2 regions of the Pseudomonas sp. R3-41 genome follow, and region 2 is predicted to be linked to the other one. Evidence: predicted binding sites of a transcription regulator. Region 2 holds the regulator's gene; the other holds the start of a gene.
The links. The regulator sigma-54, encoded in region 2, starts transcription at its own class of promoters, with help from an activator protein. The targets are predictions, from matches to a motif close to ANTGGCATNNANNTTGCTNT.

Region 1: a site for sigma-54 is predicted at 4,672-4,691, ahead of glnK (P-II family nitrogen regulator). Genes of this name have one in related genera too.

What each region holds. Positions count from the first base shown of each region.
Region 1 covers NZ_CP096421.1:331,468-342,279, forward strand. Annotated here, with positions in the region: gene M1D99_RS01415 (aldose 1-epimerase family protein) at 1-1,178, shown strand, start outside; gene M1D99_RS01420 (YifB family Mg chelatase-like AAA ATPase) at 1,185-2,678, opposite strand; gene M1D99_RS01425 (sensor histidine kinase) at 2,924-4,165, shown strand; gene M1D99_RS01430 (accessory factor UbiK family protein) at 4,219-4,479, opposite strand; gene glnK (P-II family nitrogen regulator) at 4,893-5,231, shown strand; gene M1D99_RS01440 (ammonium transporter) at 5,265-6,599, shown strand; gene M1D99_RS01445 (secondary thiamine-phosphate synthase enzyme YjbQ) at 6,813-7,238, shown strand; gene sutA (transcriptional regulator SutA) at 7,341-7,664, shown strand; gene M1D99_RS01455 (HAD family hydrolase) at 8,012-8,716, opposite strand; gene xerC (tyrosine recombinase XerC) at 8,713-9,612, opposite strand; gene M1D99_RS01465 (DUF484 family protein) at 9,615-10,337, opposite strand; gene dapF (diaminopimelate epimerase) at 10,351-10,812, opposite strand, start outside.
Region 2 covers NZ_CP096421.1:5,832,587-5,843,398, reverse strand. Annotated here, with positions in the region: gene M1D99_RS25305 (ZIP family metal transporter) at 1-136, shown strand, start outside; gene M1D99_RS25300 (HPr family phosphocarrier protein) at 306-581, opposite strand; gene rapZ (RNase adapter RapZ) at 597-1,454, opposite strand; gene ptsN (PTS IIA-like nitrogen regulatory protein PtsN) at 1,457-1,921, opposite strand; gene hpf (ribosome hibernation-promoting factor, HPF/YfiA family) at 1,934-2,242, opposite strand; gene M1D99_RS25280 (RNA polymerase factor sigma-54) at 2,320-3,813, opposite strand; gene lptB (LPS export ABC transporter ATP-binding protein) at 3,978-4,703, opposite strand; gene lptA (lipopolysaccharide transport periplasmic protein LptA) at 4,703-5,248, opposite strand; gene lptC (LPS export ABC transporter periplasmic protein LptC) at 5,235-5,804, opposite strand; gene M1D99_RS25260 (KdsC family phosphatase) at 5,812-6,336, opposite strand; gene M1D99_RS25255 (KpsF/GutQ family sugar-phosphate isomerase) at 6,337-7,311, opposite strand; gene M1D99_RS25250 (ATP-binding cassette domain-containing protein) at 7,584-8,393, shown strand; gene mlaE (lipid asymmetry maintenance ABC transporter permease subunit MlaE) at 8,393-9,190, shown strand; gene mlaD (outer membrane lipid asymmetry maintenance protein MlaD) at 9,190-9,657, shown strand; gene M1D99_RS25235 (MlaC/ttg2D family ABC transporter substrate-binding protein) at 9,669-10,322, shown strand; gene M1D99_RS25230 (STAS domain-containing protein) at 10,331-10,636, shown strand; gene M1D99_RS25225 (BolA family protein) at 10,752-10,812, shown strand, end outside.

The sequences.
Region 1 (10,812 bases), 1.4 Mb from region 2:
TGGGCGCTGCTTCCCATGCGATGGCTTGGGATTACGTCCTGCTGGATACCGATAAAGCCGCCCAACCCTGGCAAATCACCAGCCAGCAACTCGGCGTGAAGACCGACAAACCCTTTTCCGTGACGATGCGCACCCTGCACGGTGGTCGGCAGGAAGGTGTCAGCGTGGTCGACATTGACAACGGCACCCTGAAGCTTTCAGTGGTCCCGACCCGTGGCATGAATGTGCTGCAGGCATCGGTTGGCGACGTGCGCATGGGATGGGATTCGCCCGTCAAGGAAGTGGTCAACCCGGCGTTCATCGAGCTCAACGGCCGAGGCGGGTTGGGTTGGCTTGAAGGCTTCAACGAGCTGGTCACCCGCTGCGGCTACGAATGGGTCGGCCATCCCGGCATGGACAATGGCGAGCTGCTGACCCTGCACGGTCGCGCCGCGAATATTCCGGCTAACAAGGTCACCTTGCACATCGATGAGAAACCGCCCTACGCCATTACCCTGCGGGGCGAGTTGAAGGAGCAGGCCTTCAAGAAGGTCGATTTCTCGGTGCAGACCGAACTGGTCACCGAGCCCGGCAGCGTGACGTTCGCGCTCAACGACACGCTGACCAACAACGGCGATTACCCGAAGGAATATCAAGCGCTCTACCACAGCAATTTCAGCACGCCTTTCCTGGAGCAGGGCGCTCGTTTCGCGGCACCGGTCAAGCAGGTCTCGCCGTTCAACGATAAGGCCAAGGGCGACTTGGCCGACTGGCAGACCTACCGGGGTCCGACCAAGGATTACGACGAAACCGTTTATAACGTCGTGCCCTACGCCGACGCCAAGGGCGACACCCTCACGGTGTTGCACAACAAGGCCGGCAGTCTCGGGGTGTCGGTGGGCTTCAATACCAGCACGCTGCCCGTGTTCTCCCTGTGGAAAAACACGGATACCCAAGGCCAGGGCTACGTGACCGGGCTGGAGCCAGGCACCAGTTTTTCCTATAACCGCCGGTATCAGCGCCCCTTGGGCCTGGTGCCCACCATCGCGCCGAAAGAGCACAAGCAATTCCAGATCCACTACAGCCTGTTGGCAGACAAGGGCGCTGTGGATAAGGCGCTCAAGCGCATCGATACGATCCAGAACGGTCAAAAAACCGAGGTTCGGCAAACACCGTTGGTGGACCTGAGCAAGCCATAAAGCGGTTCAAGCCGTAGCCGGCCGGTACTGCAACGCTTCGGCCAGGTGCTCGCGGCGAATGCTCCCCGCTTGCTCCAGGTCCGCCAATGTCCGGGCGACCTTGAGCAAGCGATGGGCGGCGCGCAGCGACAGCGTCAGCCGCTCGCAGGCGGTTTCCAGCCAGGTTTCATCGGTTGTGGATAACTTGCAATGCCGGCGCAACCCCGGCAGATCGAGGAAGGCATTGGCGCAGCCCTGGCGTTCCTGCTGGCGCTCCCGGGCTTCGGCGACGCGCTCGGCGACCGTGGCCGTATCGTCCCCGGGTTCGCGCTTGGGGTTCAAGGCCGTGGCTTCCCGGGCGACGGTCAGGTGCAGGTCGATGCGGTCCAGCAGCGGGCCGGAGAGTTTGTTGCGGTAGCGCTGCACCATGTCCGGTGTACAGGCACAGCGGCCACTGGGTTCGCCAAGATATCCACAGGGGCAGGGATTCATCGCCGCCACCAACTGGAAGCGCGCCGGGAAGCGCACCCGGTCACGGGCGCGAGACACCACGATGTGCCCGGACTCCAGCGGTTCTCTCAAGACCTCCAACACCTTGCGGTCGAATTCCGGCAATTCATCCAGAAACAGCACGCCATGGTGGGCGAGGGTGATCTCCCCTGGCTGCGGTTTTGACCCGCCACCGACCAGCGCTGGGCCGGAAGCCGAGTGGTGTGGCTGGCGAAACGGACGTTGCGGCCAATGGCTCAACGGCACGCAACTGGCCACCGACTGAATGGCTGCGACCTCCAGGGCTTCGCTCTCGGCCAGTGGCGGCAGCAGCCCGGGCAAACGGCTCGCCAACAGGGTCTTGCCAGTGCCCGGTGGCCCGCTGAACAGCAGGTTGTGAGCCCCCGCCGCGGCAATCAGCAACGCCCGCTTGGCCGCGGCCTGGCCTTGTACTTCATTCAGGTCGGGGTAAGGTTTGCTGGCCGAAAGCAGCCCATTGGAAACGAACGGCTCGACCGGCGTGTGACCGTTGAAGTGCGCCACCGCTTCCAGCAGATGGTCCACGGCGATCACCTTCAGCCCCGAGGCCAGGCAGGCTTCCTCGGCATTGGCCCGTGGCACCACCAGCATGCGCCCGGCCTTGCGCGCCGCCAGCGCCGCGGGCAATACCCCGCGCACCGGGCGTACTGCGCCAGACAAGGCCAGTTCACCGAGGCATTCCACGTCGTCCAAGGTCAGGGTCGGCACCTGCACGCTGGCCGAGAGGATGCCCAGGGCAATGGCCAGGTCGAAGCGGCCGCCGTCTTTTGGCAGGTCCGCCGGCGCCAGGTTCAGGGTGATGCGCCGCGCCGGAAAATTCAGCCCCGAGTTGATGATCGCGCTGCGCACCCGATCCTTGCTTTCCTTGACCGCCGCTTCCGGCAGGCCAACCATCGTCAGCGACGGCAAGCCATTGGCCAGGTGGACTTCAACGGTAACGGCAGGCGCCTCGACCCCTACTTGGGCGCGGCTGTGGACAATGGCAAGCGACATGAATCGTTCCTTGAGTGGATGGGGCGCCGCGTCCTGCGGCTCCTGAAGGTTAGTCGTGGGGATGAATTTGGGCGCGGCAATTGAGGGGCGAAAATTTGGCAGGATGTTTCGACAGCCAGTGACAATCGATACGGTTCAGCGCAGGCCATCCTTAACCCGCTCAAGCGCAATGCCCGGGACCGGCCTAGACTCCGTTTTGCCCAGTCGGCACTTGGCGGTATCAACGGCACAGGGAGGAAGTGGCCATGAACGATCTGCTGGCTCTGTTAACCGACAAGCGCTTCATGCCCCATGGGCACTGCTACATGTGGCGGCCGGATCTGCTGTGGACCAATGTGATCGCCGATGGCTTGATCGCCCTGTCCTACGTCACCATCCCCTTCACGCTCCTGTACTTTATCCACAAGCGCAAGGACGTGCCGTTCGATTGGATGCTGGCGGCCTTTGGCGTGTTTATCCTGGCCTGCGGGACCAGCCATGTGATGGAGATCCTGACCATCTGGCAGCCTTATTACTGGCTGATGGCGCTGGTCAAGGTAATCACCGCGATTGCCTCGGTGATTACCGCCATCCTGCTGGTCCGGCTGGTGCCGGCGGCCCTGAAGATTCCCAGTCCGCGACAATTGGCCAAGGTCAACGACGAGTTGCGCGAGGCACAGGCCGAACTGGTGACCACCGCACGCCGGGCCGGCATGGCGGAGATCGCCACCAACGTATTGCACAACGTGGGCAATGTGCTCAATAGCGTCAACGTGTCAGCCCAGGTCCTCTACGAGAAGGTGCACACCTCCAAGGGACCAGGGGTGGCCAAGGTCGCTCAGTTGATGAAGGAGCATCCCGATGACCTCGGTGACTTCATCAGCAGCGATCCGAAAGGGCGCGCGCTACCCGATTATCTCGACAAGCTGGCCGATGCGCTGGCCGTCGAGCAGCAGGGCATGATCGCCGAATTGGCGCAGTTGACCCGCCGAATCGACCACATCAAGGAAATCGTCGCCACCCAGCAATCCTACGCTGGCAATGCCAGTGTCTTGGAGCCGGGCTCGCTGCAAGAGTTGGTAGAGGATGTCGTGCGCATTTGCGATGTGTCCCTGGCCCGCCACCACATCACGCTGATCAAGGAATTCAGCGATACCCCGCAAATGCCGTTGGATAAGCACCGAGTGCTGCAGATCCTGGTCAATCTGATCAACAACGCCAAGCAGGCGCTGGACGCAGGTACGAACCGGCCGCCGCAGATCGTCTTGCGCCTGAAGATCGTTGACGAGGGGCGCGTCCGGGTCGAGATCGAGGACAACGGCGAGGGGATCGCGCAGGACAATCTGGCGCGGGTGTTCGAGCACGGCTTCAGCACGCGTGTCGACGGCCATGGTTTTGGCCTGCACAGCTGCATCCTGGCTGCGCACGAAATGGGCGGCGATCTGACCGTGCAGAGCGCCGGGCCGGGCTGCGGCGCGCTGTTTATCCTGGAGCTGCCGCGGCACTGACCCCGGACCCATCTCAACATGTTGCGAGGGGTTGAGTGGCCCGCAGGGGCTGCTTATTCCTGTGCCGGAGCCAGTCGCGCTTCCAGCTCCGCGACCTTGGCCTCCAGGCTTTCGAGCCGTGCCCGGGTCCGGGCCAGCACGACCATCTGGCTGTCGAATTCTTCCCGGCTGACCAGGTCCAGCTTACTGAAGCCGCTTTGCAGCAGGGCCTTGAACTGGCTTTCGATTTCGCTTTTGGGCAGCGGCGTGTCACCACTCAAGAGGCGGGAGGCGTGGCCGCTCAGGGCGTCGAGGAGGTCTTTGGGCGCAAGCATGTGCAGGTGTCCTGGAAACGATGGCGGGCAGTGTACCACGCAGTGTCTATAGTCAATTCGCAAGCCAGATGCACGCTTTTCGCGCATTGCGCCGGGCGTTGCTGCACTGTTGTTGTGCGTAACGTTGCGGTTCATGCCGCAGTGCACGTCGAGCAGGTGGCCAAGAGATTGAAATCAGAGGGTTTGGGTGCAGATGGCAAGGTTTCTGCTTAGAGGCTGATGACCCATGCACTGATGCAGTCGCTGTGACGAATGCAGTGCAGCAGGCGGAACGGGGAGTTTCGTCAGGATCGGTTAACTGGCACCTGTCGGGCAACTTGGGCCGACGACGCGTTACAAAGCCAGGCACTGCGCTTAGACTTGAGTCGGGTTTGTTTTCCTGGGGCAAGTCCACCAATTCGGGAGAAAGTTTCATGAAGCTAGTCACTGCCATCATCAAGCCGTTCAAGTTGGACGACGTGCGCGAGTCGTTGTCCGAGATCGGCGTGCAGGGCATTACCGTTACTGAGGTCAAGGGCTTCGGTCGGCAGAAGGGCCACACCGAGCTGTATCGCGGCGCGGAATACGTGGTCGATTTCCTGCCCAAGGTGAAGATCGATGTCGCCATTGACGACAAGGATCTTGACCGGGTGATCGAGGCAATCACCAAGGCCGCCAACACCGGCAAGATCGGTGACGGGAAGATCTTTGTGGTCAATCTGGAACAGGCTATCCGCATCCGTACCGGCGAAACCGATACCGACGCCATCTAAGCCGCCAAACCCAACGCCCCAGGAGAAAACAATATGACTCTGCGTAAATTCGCAGGGCTAGGAGCCCTGTTGTCCTTCGCAATGCCTGGCCTGGCCATGGCAGAAGAAGCGGCAGCCCCTGTCCTGAACTCCGGCGACACCGCCTGGATGCTCACGGCCACTATTCTTGTACTGTTCATGACCATTCCCGGCCTGGCACTGTTCTACGGTGGCATGGTCCGGTCGAAAAACCTTCTTTCCGTGATGATGCAGTGCTTTGCCATTACCGGTCTGATCAGCGTCCTGTGGGTCATCTATGGCTACAGCATCGCGTTCGACACCACCGGCATGGAGCAGGGCGTCGTCAATTTCAACTCCTTCGTCGGTGGCCTGGGCAAGGCGTTCCTGGCGGGCGTCACGCCGGCGAGCATCACCGGTCCGGCGGCGCTGTTCCCTGAAGCGGTGTTCATCACTTTCCAGATGACCTTCGCCATCATCACCCCGGCCCTGATCGTCGGCGCATTTGCCGAGCGGATGAAGTTCTCCGCCATGCTGATCTTCATGGGCGTGTGGTTCACCCTGGTGTATGCACCGATTGCGCACATGGTCTGGTCCGGCAACGGCGGCCTGATGTGGGACTGGGGCGTGCTGGACTTCGCTGGCGGCACCGTGGTGCACATCAACGCCGGTATCGCAGGTCTGGTGGCGTGCCTGGTATTGGGCAAGCGCAAAGGCTTCCCGACTACCCCAATGGCGCCGCACAACCTGGGTTACACCCTGATGGGCGCGGCCATGCTGTGGGTCGGCTGGTTCGGCTTCAACGCCGGTTCTGCTGTCGCCGCCAACGGCACCGCCGGCATGGCGATGCTGGTGACCCAGATCGCGACCGCTGCGGCGGCGCTGGGCTGGATGTTTGCCGAGTGGATCACCCACGGCAAGCCAAGCGCACTGGGCATTGCCTCGGGCGTGGTGGCCGGTCTGGTTGCAATTACCCCGGCTGCCGGTACCGTGGGCCCGATGGGCGCCTTGGTCATCGGCCTGGCGGCGGGCGTGGTGTGCTTCTTCTGCGCTACCACCCTCAAGCGCAAGCTCGGTTATGACGATTCCCTGGACGCCTTCGGCGTACACGGCATCGGCGGTATCCTCGGCGCGATCCTGACCGGTGTGTTCGCCGCTCCGGCACTGGGTGGCTTCGGCACCGTGACCGACATCGGCGCGCAAGTGTGGATTCAATTCAAAGGCGTGGGTTTCACGGTGGTCTACACCGGGATCGTCACCTTCATCATCCTCAAGGTGCTGGATGCCGTCATGGGTCTGCGTGTCACCGAGGAAGAAGAAGCCGTGGGCCTGGACCTGGCTCAGCACAACGAGCGTGGCTACAACCTGTAAATACGCGCCCATAAAAAATGCCCGGTTCGCCGGGCATTTTTTTGCCTGGAATTTGTCATTGCTCACAGGATGCGGCGGTTTTTCCGACGCCTTTTGTTGTGGATGCGACATGGGTTTTTATACCGCCAAAGGCTTACATCGAAGCAAGAATATTAGGGCCTTTGTTTTTTCCCAGAGCGCGCTAGAATGCGCGCCGAACGTGCGGAGATCTGTATGTGGCAACAGACGCTGATAACCCTGCGGGCAAGGCCCCGGGGCTTTCATCTGGTGACGGACGAGTTGCTGGCCGGCCTGCCTGAACTCAAGGCGTGTCGTGTTGGTCTGTTGCATCTGTGGCTGCAGCATACCTCGGCCTCGTTGACCATCAACGAGAACGCCGATCCGGCGGTACGTCGAGACTTCGAACGATTTTTCAATCGGCTGATCCCACAAGGAGCCGCCGGTTATGAGCACAACGACGAAGGCCTGGACGACCTCCCGGCGCACTTCAAGGCCAGCGTGCTCGGTTGCCAGCTCAGCCTGCCGGTTACGGCAGGAAGGCTGGCGTTGGGAACCTGGCAAGGTGTTTATCTGGGCGAGCACCGTGATCACGGCGGTGCTCGTAAAGTCCTCGCCACCTTGTACGGTGAAGAGGCATAACCGCTGATTGCCGGCGGATGTTGAATTTTTTCTGGCAGCCTTCGAACAGATGGCGAAGCTGGGCTATAACTAATCTGCTTTTCGCAAGTCATGAGGTAGAACATGAGCGACGATGATCTGGAAAACGACGACCTCGAAGTAGGCGACGAAGACGAGACCGAAGAAGGCCTTGAAGTGGCGGCGGAAGACGTTGCCGAAGACGATGGCGCCGACGTTCCGGCTCCTACCGCCAAAGGCAAGGCCAAGGCGGCTGTGTCGGTCGACGAATTGCCGAGCGTAGAGGCCAAGAACAAGGAGCGTGATGCGCTCGCCAAGGCCATGGAGGAATTCCTGGCCAGGGGCGGTAAAGTGCAGGAAGTGGAGGCCAACGTGGTCGCTGATCCGCCCAAGAAGCCAGACAACAAGTACGGCAGCCGCCCTATCTGAGTGTCTGCTTCTTGCTTGCTGAAAAAGCCCGCCGTCGCTGCGGGCTTTTTCATGGGCGCAGAGCTTCGGTGCACCGCAGTTCCAGGGTGGGAGCGAGCTTGCTCGCGATGACTTCAGCCCAGACAACCCAATCCGGTGGTGAGGGAGCTTGCTCCCGCTCGGCTGCGCAGCAGTCGCTAAACCGGTCGAAGTGGTCTGCCTGGAAATACGCCGGGGCCCGCTTCGCAGGCCAGCGGGAGCAAGCTCCCTCGCCACGGATCGGTTTGAGGCTCAGGCGGCGGATGGGGGCCGTCTTCGCGAGCAAGCTCGCTCCCACATAGGGATTTGAGGCGCTGCGAAGCAGGGGGTCAGGGCTGGCTATGCCACCCTGCCAATAACCCCGGCAGTTCGGTCAGGCTGCGAATTTCCGCGTCGGGCGCGTGCGCGGCATCCCAGGCCTTGCCCGTCGGGTTGAACCACACCGCGCGCAGGCCGGCCTGTTGGGCGCCGGCGATGTCGTCGCCCGGGTGATCGCCGATATGCACGGCCGTCTGCGCCGTTGCACCACCGCGCTGCAGGGCTTCGTGGAACAGCCGGGCGTCTGGCTTGGCGATGCCGATGTCTTCGGCGCACAGGGCAAACTTGAAGTAGTCGGCCAGCCCGAGGCGACGCACATCGGCGTTGCCGTTGGTGACGACGCCAAGGGCGAACTGGTTGGCGAGGATTTCCAGGGTTGGCTCGACGTCGGGGAAGACCTCCAGTTGATGCCGGGCATGGAGGAATGCCTCGAATCCCTGGTCTGCCAACTCCGAGGCTCGCCACTGATCATAACCGGCGTCTTGCAGCGCCCGGAACAGCACTCGCCGGCGCAGTGCACTGATGCGGTGCTTGAGGTTCGGCTCTTCGCTGAGCACTTGCGTGCGGATCGCCCACAGGCGCTCCACCGGGAAATCGCCCAGGTCGGGCGCGTTGTCGGTCAGCCATTGGCGGAGTACGGCTTCGGCGCTGGCGATCACCGGGGCGGTGTCCCACAAGGTGTCGTCCAGGTCGAAAGTGATGAGCTCGATGGTCATGATTCGTCGCCCTTGATGCGTTTGGCCCTGGGGTGGGCACTGTCATAGACCGTTGCCAGGTGCTGGAAATCCAAATGGGTGTAGATCTGTGTGGTCTTGATGTCCGAGTGACCCAGCAGCTCTTGCACGGCGCGCAGGTCCTGGGAGGATTCCAGCAGGTGGCTGGCGAAGGAATGCCTGAGCATGTGCGGGTGCAGGTTCTGCCCCAGCTCGCGTTCGCCGGCGGCCTTGACCCGCAACTGGATCGCCCGCGGGCCGAGGCGCCGACCGCGTTGGCTGACGAATACCGCGTCGTCGGCAGGGTTGGCCAGTGCTCGCAGGGGAAGCCACTGCTCCAGGGCTTCACGGGCCTTGCGGCCGACGGGCAGCAGGCGGGTCTTGCTGCCCTTGCCGAGTACCTGGACCATGCCATCGGCCAGGTCCAGTTGATCCAGGTTGAGCCCCGTCAGCTCTGAAAGCCGCAGGCCGGAAGAATAGAACAGCTCGAGAATCGCCTGGTCGCGCCGGGCCAGGAAATCATCCTCGACGGCGCCTTCAAGCAATTGCAGGGCGCGGTCGGTGTCGAGGGTCTTCGGCAGCCGGCGTTCGCCCTTGGGCGGCGCCAGGCCGGTGGCCGGATCGTGATCGCACAGGCCTTCGCGATTGAGGTAGTGATACAGGCCACGCACCGCCGATAACAGGCGCGCCAGGCTGCGGGAGGATTGGCCTTGTTGATGCAGGCGGGCGATCAGGCTGCGCAAGCGCTGGATGTCCAGGGCCGACCAACTGCCGATGTTCTGCTTCTGGCACCAGCCCAGCACTTTTTCCAGGTCGCGGCGATAGGCCGATAACGTGTGGGGCGACACCTGGCGCTCACTGCGCAGGTGTTCGCAGTAGGCGTCCAGTTGCCGTTCCATGATCAGCGTACCGGGCGCAGCGAGCCGGCGACCCTTGGCAGCACCCGGCCGGTGACTTCGGCGATGTAGCTCAGGAACAGCGTGCCCACCGAACTCTTGTAGTGCTGCGGATCGCGGCTGGCGATGGCCAGCACGCCGTGCACGCCCTGGTGGGCGATGGCGACGACGGCAGTGGAGCCGATCTGCTTGCGTTGTTCTTCGCCAAACAGGAAATCCAGCTCATGCTCGCGCAGGCTGCCGCTGACGCTTTTGTCTTCCGTGAGCAGGCCGCCAATGGCCGTCTGCGCTTCGGCGTGGGTCACCCAGCGGCCCACCGGCATGGCGTTGTCGCCGAACAGGATCAGGCTGACGAAGGGCACCTGGAAATCCTGGCGCAGGCTGTCTTCGACGCTCATGACCAGGTCTTCAAGGGTGCTGGCGTCCATCAGGGCCAGGATCAGCCGACGGGTCTTGTCGAAGAGCCGGTCGTTGTCCCGGGCCACGTCCATCAGGTGCGACAGCCGATGGCGCATTTCGATGTTGCGCTCGCGCAGGATTTTCATCTGGTGCTCCACCAGCGACACGGTATCGCCGCGCCGGTGGGGGATGCGCATCGTCGCAAGCAGTTCTTCATGCTCGACGAAGAAGTCCGGATGAGCCTCCAGGTAAGCAGCCACGGCCGCGGTTTCTGGAAGACTGGGGGATTCGTCGGGCTGTGGGGCTGGAACCTGTGGCTGATCGGTCATGGGTTTGGCTCACTCAAAGACGAACTTGTCCTTCGTATACGCGCACTGCCGGGCCGGTCATCATCACCGGCTGGCCAGGGCCTGCCCATTCGATGGACAGGCGCCCGCCGGGCAGGTCGATCAACAATGGCGAATCCATCCACCCCTGGCTGATCGCAGCGACGGCGGCGGCACAGGCGCCGGTCCCGCAGGCCTGGGTTTCCCCGGCGCCGCGTTCCCAGACGCGCAATTGTGCGCGGTGGCGGTCGATGACTTGCAGGAAACCGACATTCACCCGCGCCGGAAAGCGCGAATGGTGTTCGATTTTCGGCCCCAGTTCATGCACCGGGGCACTGTTGATGTCGGTCACGCGCAGCACGGCATGGGGGTTGCCCATGGAGACCGCCGCCAGCTCCACCGGGGTGCCATCGACGTCCACCTGATAGCTCAAGGCCTGGGCCGGCGCCTGGAACGGGATGTCCGCGGGCACCAGGCG
Region 2 (10,812 bases):
GGCCGGGGCGATGCTGCTGGTGGTGACCCATGAGGTGATTCCCGAATCCCGTCGCAATGGTTACGAGAAATTGGCGAGCCTGGGATTGCTGGTGGGGTTTTGTCTGATGATGGTGTTGGATACGGCGTTGGCCTGATGCAATCCAGGGGCCATGCGTTTGTGCTGTTGTGGCGAGGGAGCTTGCTCCCGCTGGCCTGCGAAGCAGGCCCCGTTGTGTTTTCCTGCTGTGGATTTACGGCTGCTTCGCAGCCGAGCGGGAGCAAGCTCCCTCGCCACAACTAAGCTCGGCTCGAGTCCAGGGGCGGTTATTCGCCTTCGTCAAAGTAGTTGTTGATCAGCGCCACCAGCGCATCCATCGCTTCCTGCGCCTGCTCCCCTTCAGTGCTCAGGTGAATCTTCGTGCCCTTGCCAGCGGCGAGCATCATCATCGCCATGATGCTTTTACCGTCGACGGTGCTCTCGGGCGTACGTCCGACCCTGATGGTGGTATCTGGAAACTTTCCCGCCACACCGACGAATTTTGCCGACGCTCGGGCATGCAAACCCAGCTTGTTGATGATTTCAATTTCCCGAGCAGGCATCGCGATGTGAATCCTTTAGCTGAGGTCGCGGTGGCGAACCTGGACATTCTTCAGGGATTGTTGCAGGAGCTGACCCAGGCGTTCGGTCAGGTAGACGGAGCGGTGATGACCGCCGGTACAGCCGATGGCAATCGTGACGTAGGCGCGATTGCTCGCGGCAAAGCGGGGTAGCCATTTGAGCAGGTAGCTGGAGATGTCCTGGTACATTTCCTCGACGTCCGGCTGTGCGGCCAGGTAGTCGATCACCGGTTGGTCAAGCCCGGACTGCTCGCGCAATTCCGGCTTCCAATAGGGGTTGGGCAGGCAGCGCACATCGAACACCAGGTCGGCGTCCACCGGCATGCCACGCTTGAAACCGAACGACTCCACCAGGAACGCCGTGCCCGGCTCCGGTTGGTTCAGCAGGCGCAGCTTGATCGTGTCACGTAGCTGATACAGGTTCAGGTGCGTGGTGTTGACCTTCAGGTCGGCCAGGTCGGCAATCGGCCCCAGCAGTTGGCTTTCATCCTCGATGGCTTCGGCCAGGGAGCGGTTGGCGTTGCTCAGGGGGTGGCGCCGGCGGGTTTCGGAAAAGCGCTTGAGCAGCGTCTCCTCATCGGCATCCAGGTACAACACATCGCACTGGATATGCCGGCTGCGCACTTCCTCGAGCAGTTCAGGGAAGCGCGACAGGTGGCTCGGCAGATTGCGCGCATCGATGGACACCGCCACCAGCGACTGCGCCAGTTCCGTGTGGATCAGGGCGCGCTCGGCCAGTTCCGGCAGCAGGCCGGCGGGCAGGTTGTCGATGCAATAGTAGCCGCTGTCCTCAAGCACGTTGAGGGCCGTGCTTTTACCGGAGCCGGAGCGGCCACTGACGATGATCATGCGCATGTTTAATGACCGTTCTGCTCGTCCAGGACCACCTGGTACAAAGCTTCGTTACTCGGTGCGCTGCGCAGTTTTTCGCGCACTTCCTTGCGGTCCAGCATGCTGGCAATCTGGCGCAGCAGCTCGAGGTGCGCATCGGTCGCCGCTTCCGGAACCAGCAATACAAACAGCAGGTCGACCGGGGCGCCGTCGATGGCGTCGAAATCTATGGGGGTATCAAGGTGCAACAATGCGCTGATCGGCGCGGCACACCCCTTGAGACGGCAGTGAGGAATGGCGATGCCGTTGCCAAAACCGGTGGAACCGAGTTTTTCACGGGCAACCAGGGCCTCGAAGACGTCCTGCATCACCAGATCAGGCACCTCGCGGTGGATCAGGTTGGCAATTTGTTCGAGGGCTTTCTTTTTACTGCCGCCCGGCGCGTTCACTTGGGAACGGCCGGGGGTCAGGATGGTTTCTAGTCGGATCATGGATTGGGGGGGTTAACGACCGGTAGCGCCCTGGAGGAGGCTCTGGGTCTTTTCCTTATGCTTTTTGAGTTGGCGATCCAGCTTGTCGGTCAGCAGGTCAATCGCGGCATACATGTCTGTGTGCTCTGCGTTGGCAACCACTTCTCCGCCGGGAATATGCAGCGTGGCTTCGATTTTCTGCAGCAGCTTCTCGACGTTCATCGTGACTTGCACGTTGGTGATCTTGTCGAAATGCCTCTCCAATCGGTCGAGTTTTTCGCCGATGTAGGTGCGCAGGGGTTCGGTCACTTCCAGTTGGTGTCCACTGATGTTGACTTGCATACAGCTTCTCCTTCGTTGCCAGTGCATAAAGCGGCAGGCAGAAATGCCTGCCACTGGAACGCTGTGGCGTGGCCTTGTTACATCAACCGCTTGCGCTCGCTCGAAGGCGCGATCCCGAGGGATTCACGGTACTTGGCGACGGTACGGCGGGCCACCTGAATGCCTTGTGCCTCCAGTAAACCAGCGATCTTGCTGTCACTCAACGGCTTTTTCTGATTTTCCGCAGCCACCAGTTTTTTGATGATCGCGCGGATGGCCGTGGACGAGCATTCGCCGCCTTCGGAGGTGCTGACGTGGCTGGAGAAAAAGTATTTCAATTCATAGATGCCCCGGGGGGTATGCATGAATTTCTGGGTGGTCACCCGGGAAATCGTCGATTCGTGCATGCCCACGGCTTCGGCAATGTCATGCAGGACCAACGGTTTCATCGCTTCATCGCCGTACTCCAGGAAGCCGCGCTGATGCTCGACGATCTGGGTGGCAACTTTCATCAATGTTTCGTTGCGGCTTTGCAAGCTCTTGATGAACCAGCGGGCTTCCTGCAGCTGATTGCGCATGAAGGTGTTGTCGGCGCTGGTGTCGGCACGCTTGACGAAGCCAGCGTACTGGGCGTTGACGCGCAGCTTGGGCACCGACTCCTGGTTGAGCTCCACCAGCCAGCGATCATTGTGCTTGCGCACGATCACGTCGGGCACCACGTACTCAGGCTCGGTGGATTCGATCTGCGAGCCGGGGCGCGGGTTGAGGCTCTGCACCAGCTCGATGACCTGGCGCAGCTCATCTTCCTTGAGCTTCATGCGGCGCATCAGTTGGCTGTAGTCGCGACCGCCCAGCAGGTCGATGTAATCGGTGACCAGTCGCTTGGCTTCGGCCAGCCACGGTGTCTTGGCGGACAACTGGCGCAATTGCAGCAACAGGCACTCGCCCAGGTTGCGAGCGCCGATGCCGGCCGGCTCGAACTGCTGGATGCGATGGAGGACGGCTTCGATCTCGTCCAGCTCGATGTCGAGCTCGGGGTCGAAGGCTTCGAGGATCTCCTCGAGGGTCTCGTCCAGGTAGCCCTGGTTGTTGATGCAATCGATCAGGGTCACGGCGATCAGGCGATCGGTGTCGGACATCGGCGCCAGGTTCAGTTGCCACAACAAGTGGCTTTGCAGGCTCTCGCCGGCAGAGGTGCGGGTGGTGAAGTCCCACTCGTCGTCATCGCTGCTTGGCAGGTTGCTGGCGCTGGTCTGGTAGACGTCTTCCCAGGCCGTGTCCACGGGCAGCTCGTTGGGAATGCGTTCGTTCCATTCGCCTTCCTCGAGGTTGTCCACCGTCGGGGCGGCTTCCTGGTAGGACGGTTCCGGGATCTCGGTATTGGTCTTCTGCTCGACGTTGTCGGCCAGCGGATCGGTGTTATCGAAGTCGTCGCCTTCTTCCTGGCGTTCGAGCATCGGATTGGACTCCAGGGCCTCCTGGATTTCCTGTTGCAGGTCCAGGGTCGACAATTGGAGCAGGCGGATGGCCTGTTGCAGCTGCGGTGTCATCGTCAGCTGCTGGCCCATTCTCAAGACTAGCGATGGTTTCATGGCAGGGGCTTAACACCTTATTCGCCGGCGCACATGCGCCATCCACTACAGGGCGCCGAAGCGCCAAACTTAAGCAAATTATATGCCTGAAACTGAAGTGTTTGCCTAGAGCGTCGCCATAATAAAATTAAACGACGCCCCGGCAATTCGCCAGACACGTGTGCTTACAGGCGGAACTCATGGCCCAGGTACACTTCCTTGACCAGGTCGTTGGCCAGGATCGCAGCGGAGTCACCTTCGGCGATCAACTGGCCGTCATTGACAATGTAGGCGGTTTCGCAGATATCCAGCGTCTCGCGCACGTTGTGGTCGGTGATCAGTACGCCGATGCCCTTGGCCTTGAGGTGATGGATGATCTGCTTGATGTCCCCCACCGAGATCGGGTCCACGCCGGCGAACGGTTCGTCGAGCAGGATGAATTTCGGCGCGGTGGCCAGGGCGCGGGCGATTTCCACGCGACGCCGTTCACCACCAGACAGGCTCATGCCCAGGTTGTCGCGAATGTGGCTGATGTGGAATTCCTGTAACAGGCTTTCCAGCTCCTGGCGACGGCCGGCCTTGTCGAGTTCCTTGCGGGTCTCGAGGATCGCCATGATGTTGTCGGCCACCGACAGTTTGCGGAAGATCGACGCTTCTTGCGGCAAATAGCCGATACCGGCCTTCGCGCGGCCGTGCATCGGCTGGTGGCTGACATCCAGGTCGTCGATCAGTACGCGACCCTGATCGGCCTGGACCAGGCCGACGATCATATAGAAGCAAGTAGTCTTGCCCGCGCCATTGGGGCCGAGCAGGCCGACGATCTGGCCGCTGTCGATGGACAGGCTGACATCACGCACGACTTGACGGCTCTTGTAGCTCTTGGCCAAGTGCTGAGCTTTCAGAGTTGCCATTACTGGGCCTTCTGCTCGGTTTTCTTTTTAGGCTGGATCACCATGTCGATCCGCGGACGCTGCTCGGTCACCTTGCTGCCGGTGGCGCGACCGGCGCTGGCGAGTTTCTTGTTGGTGTCGTAGACGATTTTCTCGCCTTGGGTGACGTTGTTGTCCTTGTCGACGACCTTGGCGCGGTCGATCAGGACCACGCGATCCTGGGAGGCGTGATATTGGATGGTAACGCCGTAGCCTTGTACCGGCTTGGTGTCGCCCGCGGTTTGCATCTGCTCGAAATAGGCCAGGTTGCCCACCGAGGTCACCACGTCGATATCGCCGGACTGGGTGCGGGTGATGGTCACGGTGTTGCCGGTGACCTTCATCGAGCCTTGGGTGATGATCACGTCGCCTTTATAGGTGGCGACGCCATTCTTGTCGTCGAGTTGCGCGTCGTCGGCCTGGATGCGGATAGGCTGGTCGCGGTCGGTGGGAAGAGCCCAGGCGCTCGCGCTTCCCAGTGCTGCGCCCAGACTGAGCAAAATAGGGAGGGTTTTAGCGAGCTTCATACTGTCCTCTTACGTTCGATAGCAGGTGTATCCTGCTTTCCTTCAAATACGCCTTCATTCCCGTGCCGGTCGATACACCCCCGGCGCCGTCGATTCTAACGGGTTGCTCGGTCTGCGCATATTCTTGCTGCGGGAATACCGTCATGCGTGTGCTGGTGATGATGGTCGCACGGTTTTTTTCGTCGGTCCGGGCGATGCGTACCGAGTCGATCAGTTCCACTTCGGTGCCACCGGAATTGACTTCGGCGTGCTCGCTCTGCACATGCCAGGGAAAATCGGTGCCGCGGAATATGTTCAAGTCCGGCTTGGTGACCAGCGTAATGTCAGTGGCCTTGACGTGGTCGACCTTGTCGGACGTCATCTCATATTGCACTTTGCCGTCGGGCAGGTACTGCAGGGTGTGGGTGTTGGTCGCGTACCAGTCGATCTTTTCCTCGACTTGGGCCGCAGGCTGGTCGAGAAACCGTTCAGGGCTGATGTTCCAATAGCCCACCGCGGCGAAAATCGCCGCGATACAGGCAAACACCACAACGGTGCGAATCTTTTTGCTCAGCATAAATGGCTCACAGGTACGCGGCGTTGGCCGCTTCGAGACGGCCCTGGGCGCGCAGGATCAGTTCACAGAATTCGCGGGCGGCACCTTCGCCGCCTCGCGCCGTGGTGATTCCGTGGGCGTGCTCGCGCACGAAACTGGCCGCGTTGGCGACGGCCATGCCCAGGCCGACCCGGCGAATCACCGGCAGGTCCGGCAGGTCGTCACCGAGATAGGCCACTTGTTCATAGCTTAGGTTGAGTTGGCCCAAGAGTTCGTCCAGCACCACCAGTTTGTCTTCGCGCCCCTGGTAAAGGTGCGGGATGCCGAGGTTCTTCGCGCGCCGCTCGACCACCGGGGTCTTTCGGCCACTGATGATAGCGGTCTGCACGCCGGCGGCCATCAACATCTTGATGCCTTGGCCGTCGAGGGTGTTGAAGGTCTTGAACTCGCTGCCGTCTTCGAGGAAATACAGGCGACCGTCAGTCAGTACGCCGTCCACATCGAACACGGCCAGCTTGATGGCTTGGCCCCGTTGCAACAGGTCTGTGTTCATTTACATGACTCCCGCGCGCAGCAAATCGTGCATGTTCAGGGCGCCCACCGGACGGTCTTCGCCATCGACGACGACCAGGGCACTGATTTTGTGGTCTTCCATGATTTTCAGGGCCTCGGCGGCGAGCATCTCGGCACGGGCGGTCTTGCCGTGGGGCGTCATGACTTGCTCGATGGTCGCGCTGTGGATGTCGATGGCGCGGTCCAGGGTGCGGCGCAGGTCGCCGTCGGTAAAGATCCCGGCGAGCTTGCCGTCGGCTTCCAGCACTACCGTCATGCCCAGTCCCTTGCGGGTCATCTCCATGAGCGCGTCCTTGAGCAGCGTGCCGCGCACAACCTGTGGCAATGCCTGGCCGGCGTGCATCACGTTTTCGACTTTCAGCAGCAGGCGACGGCCAAGGGCACCACCGGGATGGGAAAAGGCGAAGTCTTCCGCGGTGAAGCCCCGGGCCTCCAGCAGCGCCACGGCCAGGGCGTCGCCCATGACCAGGGCTGCGGTGGTGGAGGAGGTCGGCGCCAGGTTCAGCGGGCAGGCTTCGTGTTCGACATGAACATTGAGGTTCACTTCGGCGGCCTTGGCCAGCGGCGAGTCCGGGTTGCCGGTCATGCTGATCAACTGGATGCCCAGGCGTTTGATCAACGGCAGCAACGTGATGATTTCATTGGTGGAGCCGGAGTTGGACAAGGCCAGGATGACGTCGTCCCGGGTGATCATGCCCATGTCGCCGTGGCTGGCCTCGGCCGGGTGGACAAAAAAGGCCGTGGTGCCGGTGCTGGCGAGGGTGGCGGCGATCTTGTTGCCGATGTGCCCGGACTTGCCCATGCCGACCACGACCACGCGGCCCTTGCTGGCCAGAATCATCTCGCAGGCGCGTACGAAATCAGCGTCGATATGGGCCAGCAAGCCTTGCACGGCTTCAAGCTCGAGGCGGATGGTACGTTGTGCCGATTGAATCAGGTCGCTGGATTGGTTCATGTCAGAAATCGTATAGCCCGATGAAAAGGCGGCGATTATAGCGGCAATGAACAATTCCCTCACGTAAGTTCGTCATGCTTTGTGCTGGCGGCTGCAAGGTTCGACGTAATATCAGACTTTTTACCTTAAGCCAGGCTTAACGGCGGGGCCGTTGGCCTTGGGCGCTTCGCTGTTGCAGTGATATAGTTCGCCGCCGGTTCGCTGCCGGCGGTAGCGACGCTTGTCGGCTGCCCAAGGCATTCGAATGTGAGGCTGCATCGCAAGGAGTTTAGATGAGTGCCGACAACGCCTACGCGGTCGAGCTGAAGGGACTGTCCTTCAAGCGAGGGACGCGCAGCATTTTCAATGACATCGATATTCGCATACCACGGGGCAAGGTCACCGGCATCATGGGGCCCTCCGGGTGTGGCAAGACCACGCTGCTGCGGCTGATGGGCGCGCAGCTGCGTCCCAGCGCCGGCGAAGTCTGGGTCAATGGCCAGAATCTTCCCCAATTGTCTCGCAGCGACCTGTTCGATGCGCGCAAGCACATGGGGGTGTTGTTCCAGAGCGGCGCGCTGTTCACCGACCTCGATGTGTTCGAGAACGTGGCGTTCCCGCTGCGGGTCCATACCGACCTGCCGGAAGAAATGATCCGCGACATCGTCCTGCTCAAATTGCAGGCCGTCGGGCTGCGCGGCGCCATCGACCTGATGCCGGACGAGCTGTCCGGTGGCATGAAGCGTCGTGTCGCGCTGGCGCGGGCGATTGCCCTCGATCCGAAGATCCTCATGTACGACGAGCCCTTCGTCGGCCAGGATCCGATCGCCATGGGTGTGCTCGTGCGCCTGATCCGCCTGCTTAATGATGCGCTGGGCATCACCAGTATCGTGGTCTCCCACGATTTGGCCGAAACCGCGAGCATTGCCGACTACATCTATGTGGTCGGCGATGGGCAGGTGCTGGGGCAGGGCACGCCGCAGGAACTGGCGGATTCGGACAACCCGCGCATTCGCCAATTCATGAAGGGTGATCCGGACGGGCCGGTGGCGTTCCATTTCCCGGCCACGGATTACCGTACCGATCTGCTGGGGAAGCGCTGATGCGCAAGAAATCACTGTTGGAAAGAATTCGCCTGTTCGGTCGCTCCGGCATCGACGTGGTCGCGGTGCTGGGCCGTTCCTCGCTGTTTTTGATGCACGCCTTGCTCGGTCGCAACTCGACGGGCGGCGGCTTTGGCCTGCTGGTCAAGCAGTTGCACTCGGTGGGCGTGATGTCCCTGGTGATCATCGTCGTCTCCGGGATCTTCATCGGCATGGTGCTGGCACTGCAAGGCTTCAGCATTTTGTCCAGCTACGGTTCGGAGCAGGCGGTCGGGCAGATGGTCGCCCTGACGCTGCTGCGCGAGCTAGGCCCCGTGGTGACCGCGCTGCTGTTCGCCGGGCGGGCCGGTTCGGCGCTGACGGCTGAAATCGGTAACATGAAGTCCACCGAGCAGCTGTCCAGCCTGGAAATGATCGGTGTCGACCCGCTCAAGTACATCGTTGCCCCGCGCCTGTGGGCCGGCTTCATTTCCCTGCCGGTGCTGGCGATGATCTTCAGCGTCGTGGGGATCTGGGGCGGCTCCTGGGTGGCCGTCGACTGGCTGGGGGTCTATGAAGGTTCCTACTGGTCGAACATGCAGAACAGCGTCGATTTCCTCGACGATGTCCTCAATGGCGTGATCAAAAGTGCCGTGTTCGCGTTCGTCGTGACCTGGATCGCCGTGTTTCAAGGCTATGACTGTGAGCCCACTTCAGAGGGGATCAGCCGTGCCACAACCAAGACCGTGGTGTACGCCTCGCTGGCGGTCCTGGGCCTTGACTTTATTCTGACCGCCTTGATGTTTGGAGATTTCTGATGCAAAACCGCACCCTGGAAATCGGTGTCGGCCTTTTCTTGCTGGCTGGCATCCTGGCTTTGCTGCTGCTGGCCCTGCGGGTCAGTGGACTGGCGCCGACGGCAAGCACCGATACTTATAAACTTTATGCCAACTTCGACAATATCGCCGGTTTGACGGTCAGAGCCAAGGTGACCATGGCCGGTGTGACCATCGGCAAGGTCACGGCAATCGATCTGAACCGCGAGGATTTCACCGGTCGGGTGACGCTGCAGTTGGAAAAGCGCGTGGACAACCTGCCGACTGACTCCACTGCATCTATCCTCACGGCTGGGCTGCTGGGCGAGAAGTACATTGGCATCAGCGTGGGTGGAGAGGACACCGTGCTCAAGGACGGTGGCGTCATCCACGACACGCAGTCGTCCCTGGTGCTCGAGGACCTGATCGGTAAATTCCTGCTCAATACCGTTAGCAAAGACGCCAAATGAGGAGCTTTTGAATGATCTCTATCTTGCGACGTAGCCTGTTGGTGCTGCTCGCGGCACTGCCGTTGATGGCCAACGCCGTGGCCGCGCCTTCGGCCCATGACATCATCCAGGACACGACCACCCGGTTGCTGGCGGACCTTGCCGCCAACAAAGAGAAATACAAGCAGGACCCCAGCGCGTTCTATGACGCACTGAACGGCATCGTCGGCCCTGTGGTGGACGCCGATGGCATCTCCAAGAGCATCATGACCGTCAAGTACTCGCGCAAGGCCACCCCGGCGCAGATGACCCGCTTCCAGGAGAACTTCAAGCGCAGCCTGATGCAGTTCTATGGCAACGCCTTGCTGGAGTACAACAACCAGGGCATCACCGTTTCCCCGGCCAAGGATGAAAGCGGCACTCGCACCAGCGTCGACATGCAGGTCAAGGGCAACAACGGCGCGGTCTACCCGGTGTCCTACACGCTCGAGAAGATCAACGGCGAGTGGAAGGTGCGCAACGTGATCATCAACGGCATCAACATCGGCAAGCTGTTCCGCGATCAGTTCGCCGACGCCATGCAGCGCAATGGCAACGACCTGGACAAGACCATCGACGGTTGGGCCGGTGAAGTCGCCAAGGCCAAGGAAGTGACCGAAGAAGCCAAAGAGAAGCAGGAACAATGATCGAGTCGGTGAGTGAATCGGCCGTTCGTCTGGGCGGGGCCGGTGAGCTGCTGCTCAGCGGCGTGTTGGATTACCGCTCTGGGCCGGCCCTGCGCAAGCAGGGCCAGGCGCTGATCAAGTCCATTGGCGGCGCCGAGGTGGTCATTGACTGCTCGGCGGTGCAGAAGTCCAGCAGTGTCGGCTTGTCGCTGCTGCTGTGTTTCATGCGGGACGCCAAGGCGGCCGGCAAAACGTGGAGCATCCGTGGGATGCCCGAAGACATGCGCGAAATAGCCCAGGTCAGCGAGCTGACCGAGCTGTTGGTGCACCCCTGACCCACATTGTTGGAAAAGCCCCTCTGTCAGAGTCCTGCTTCGCGGGGTTCGCAGGCGCGGGGCTTTTTTGTATGATGTGCGACCCGCGCGCACAGGGCGCCGATTGAGGTTGAGCATGCAGGCTGTAGAAGTGAAGAGCTTCCTTGAAGGAAAGCTGCCTGGTACGCAGGTGGAGG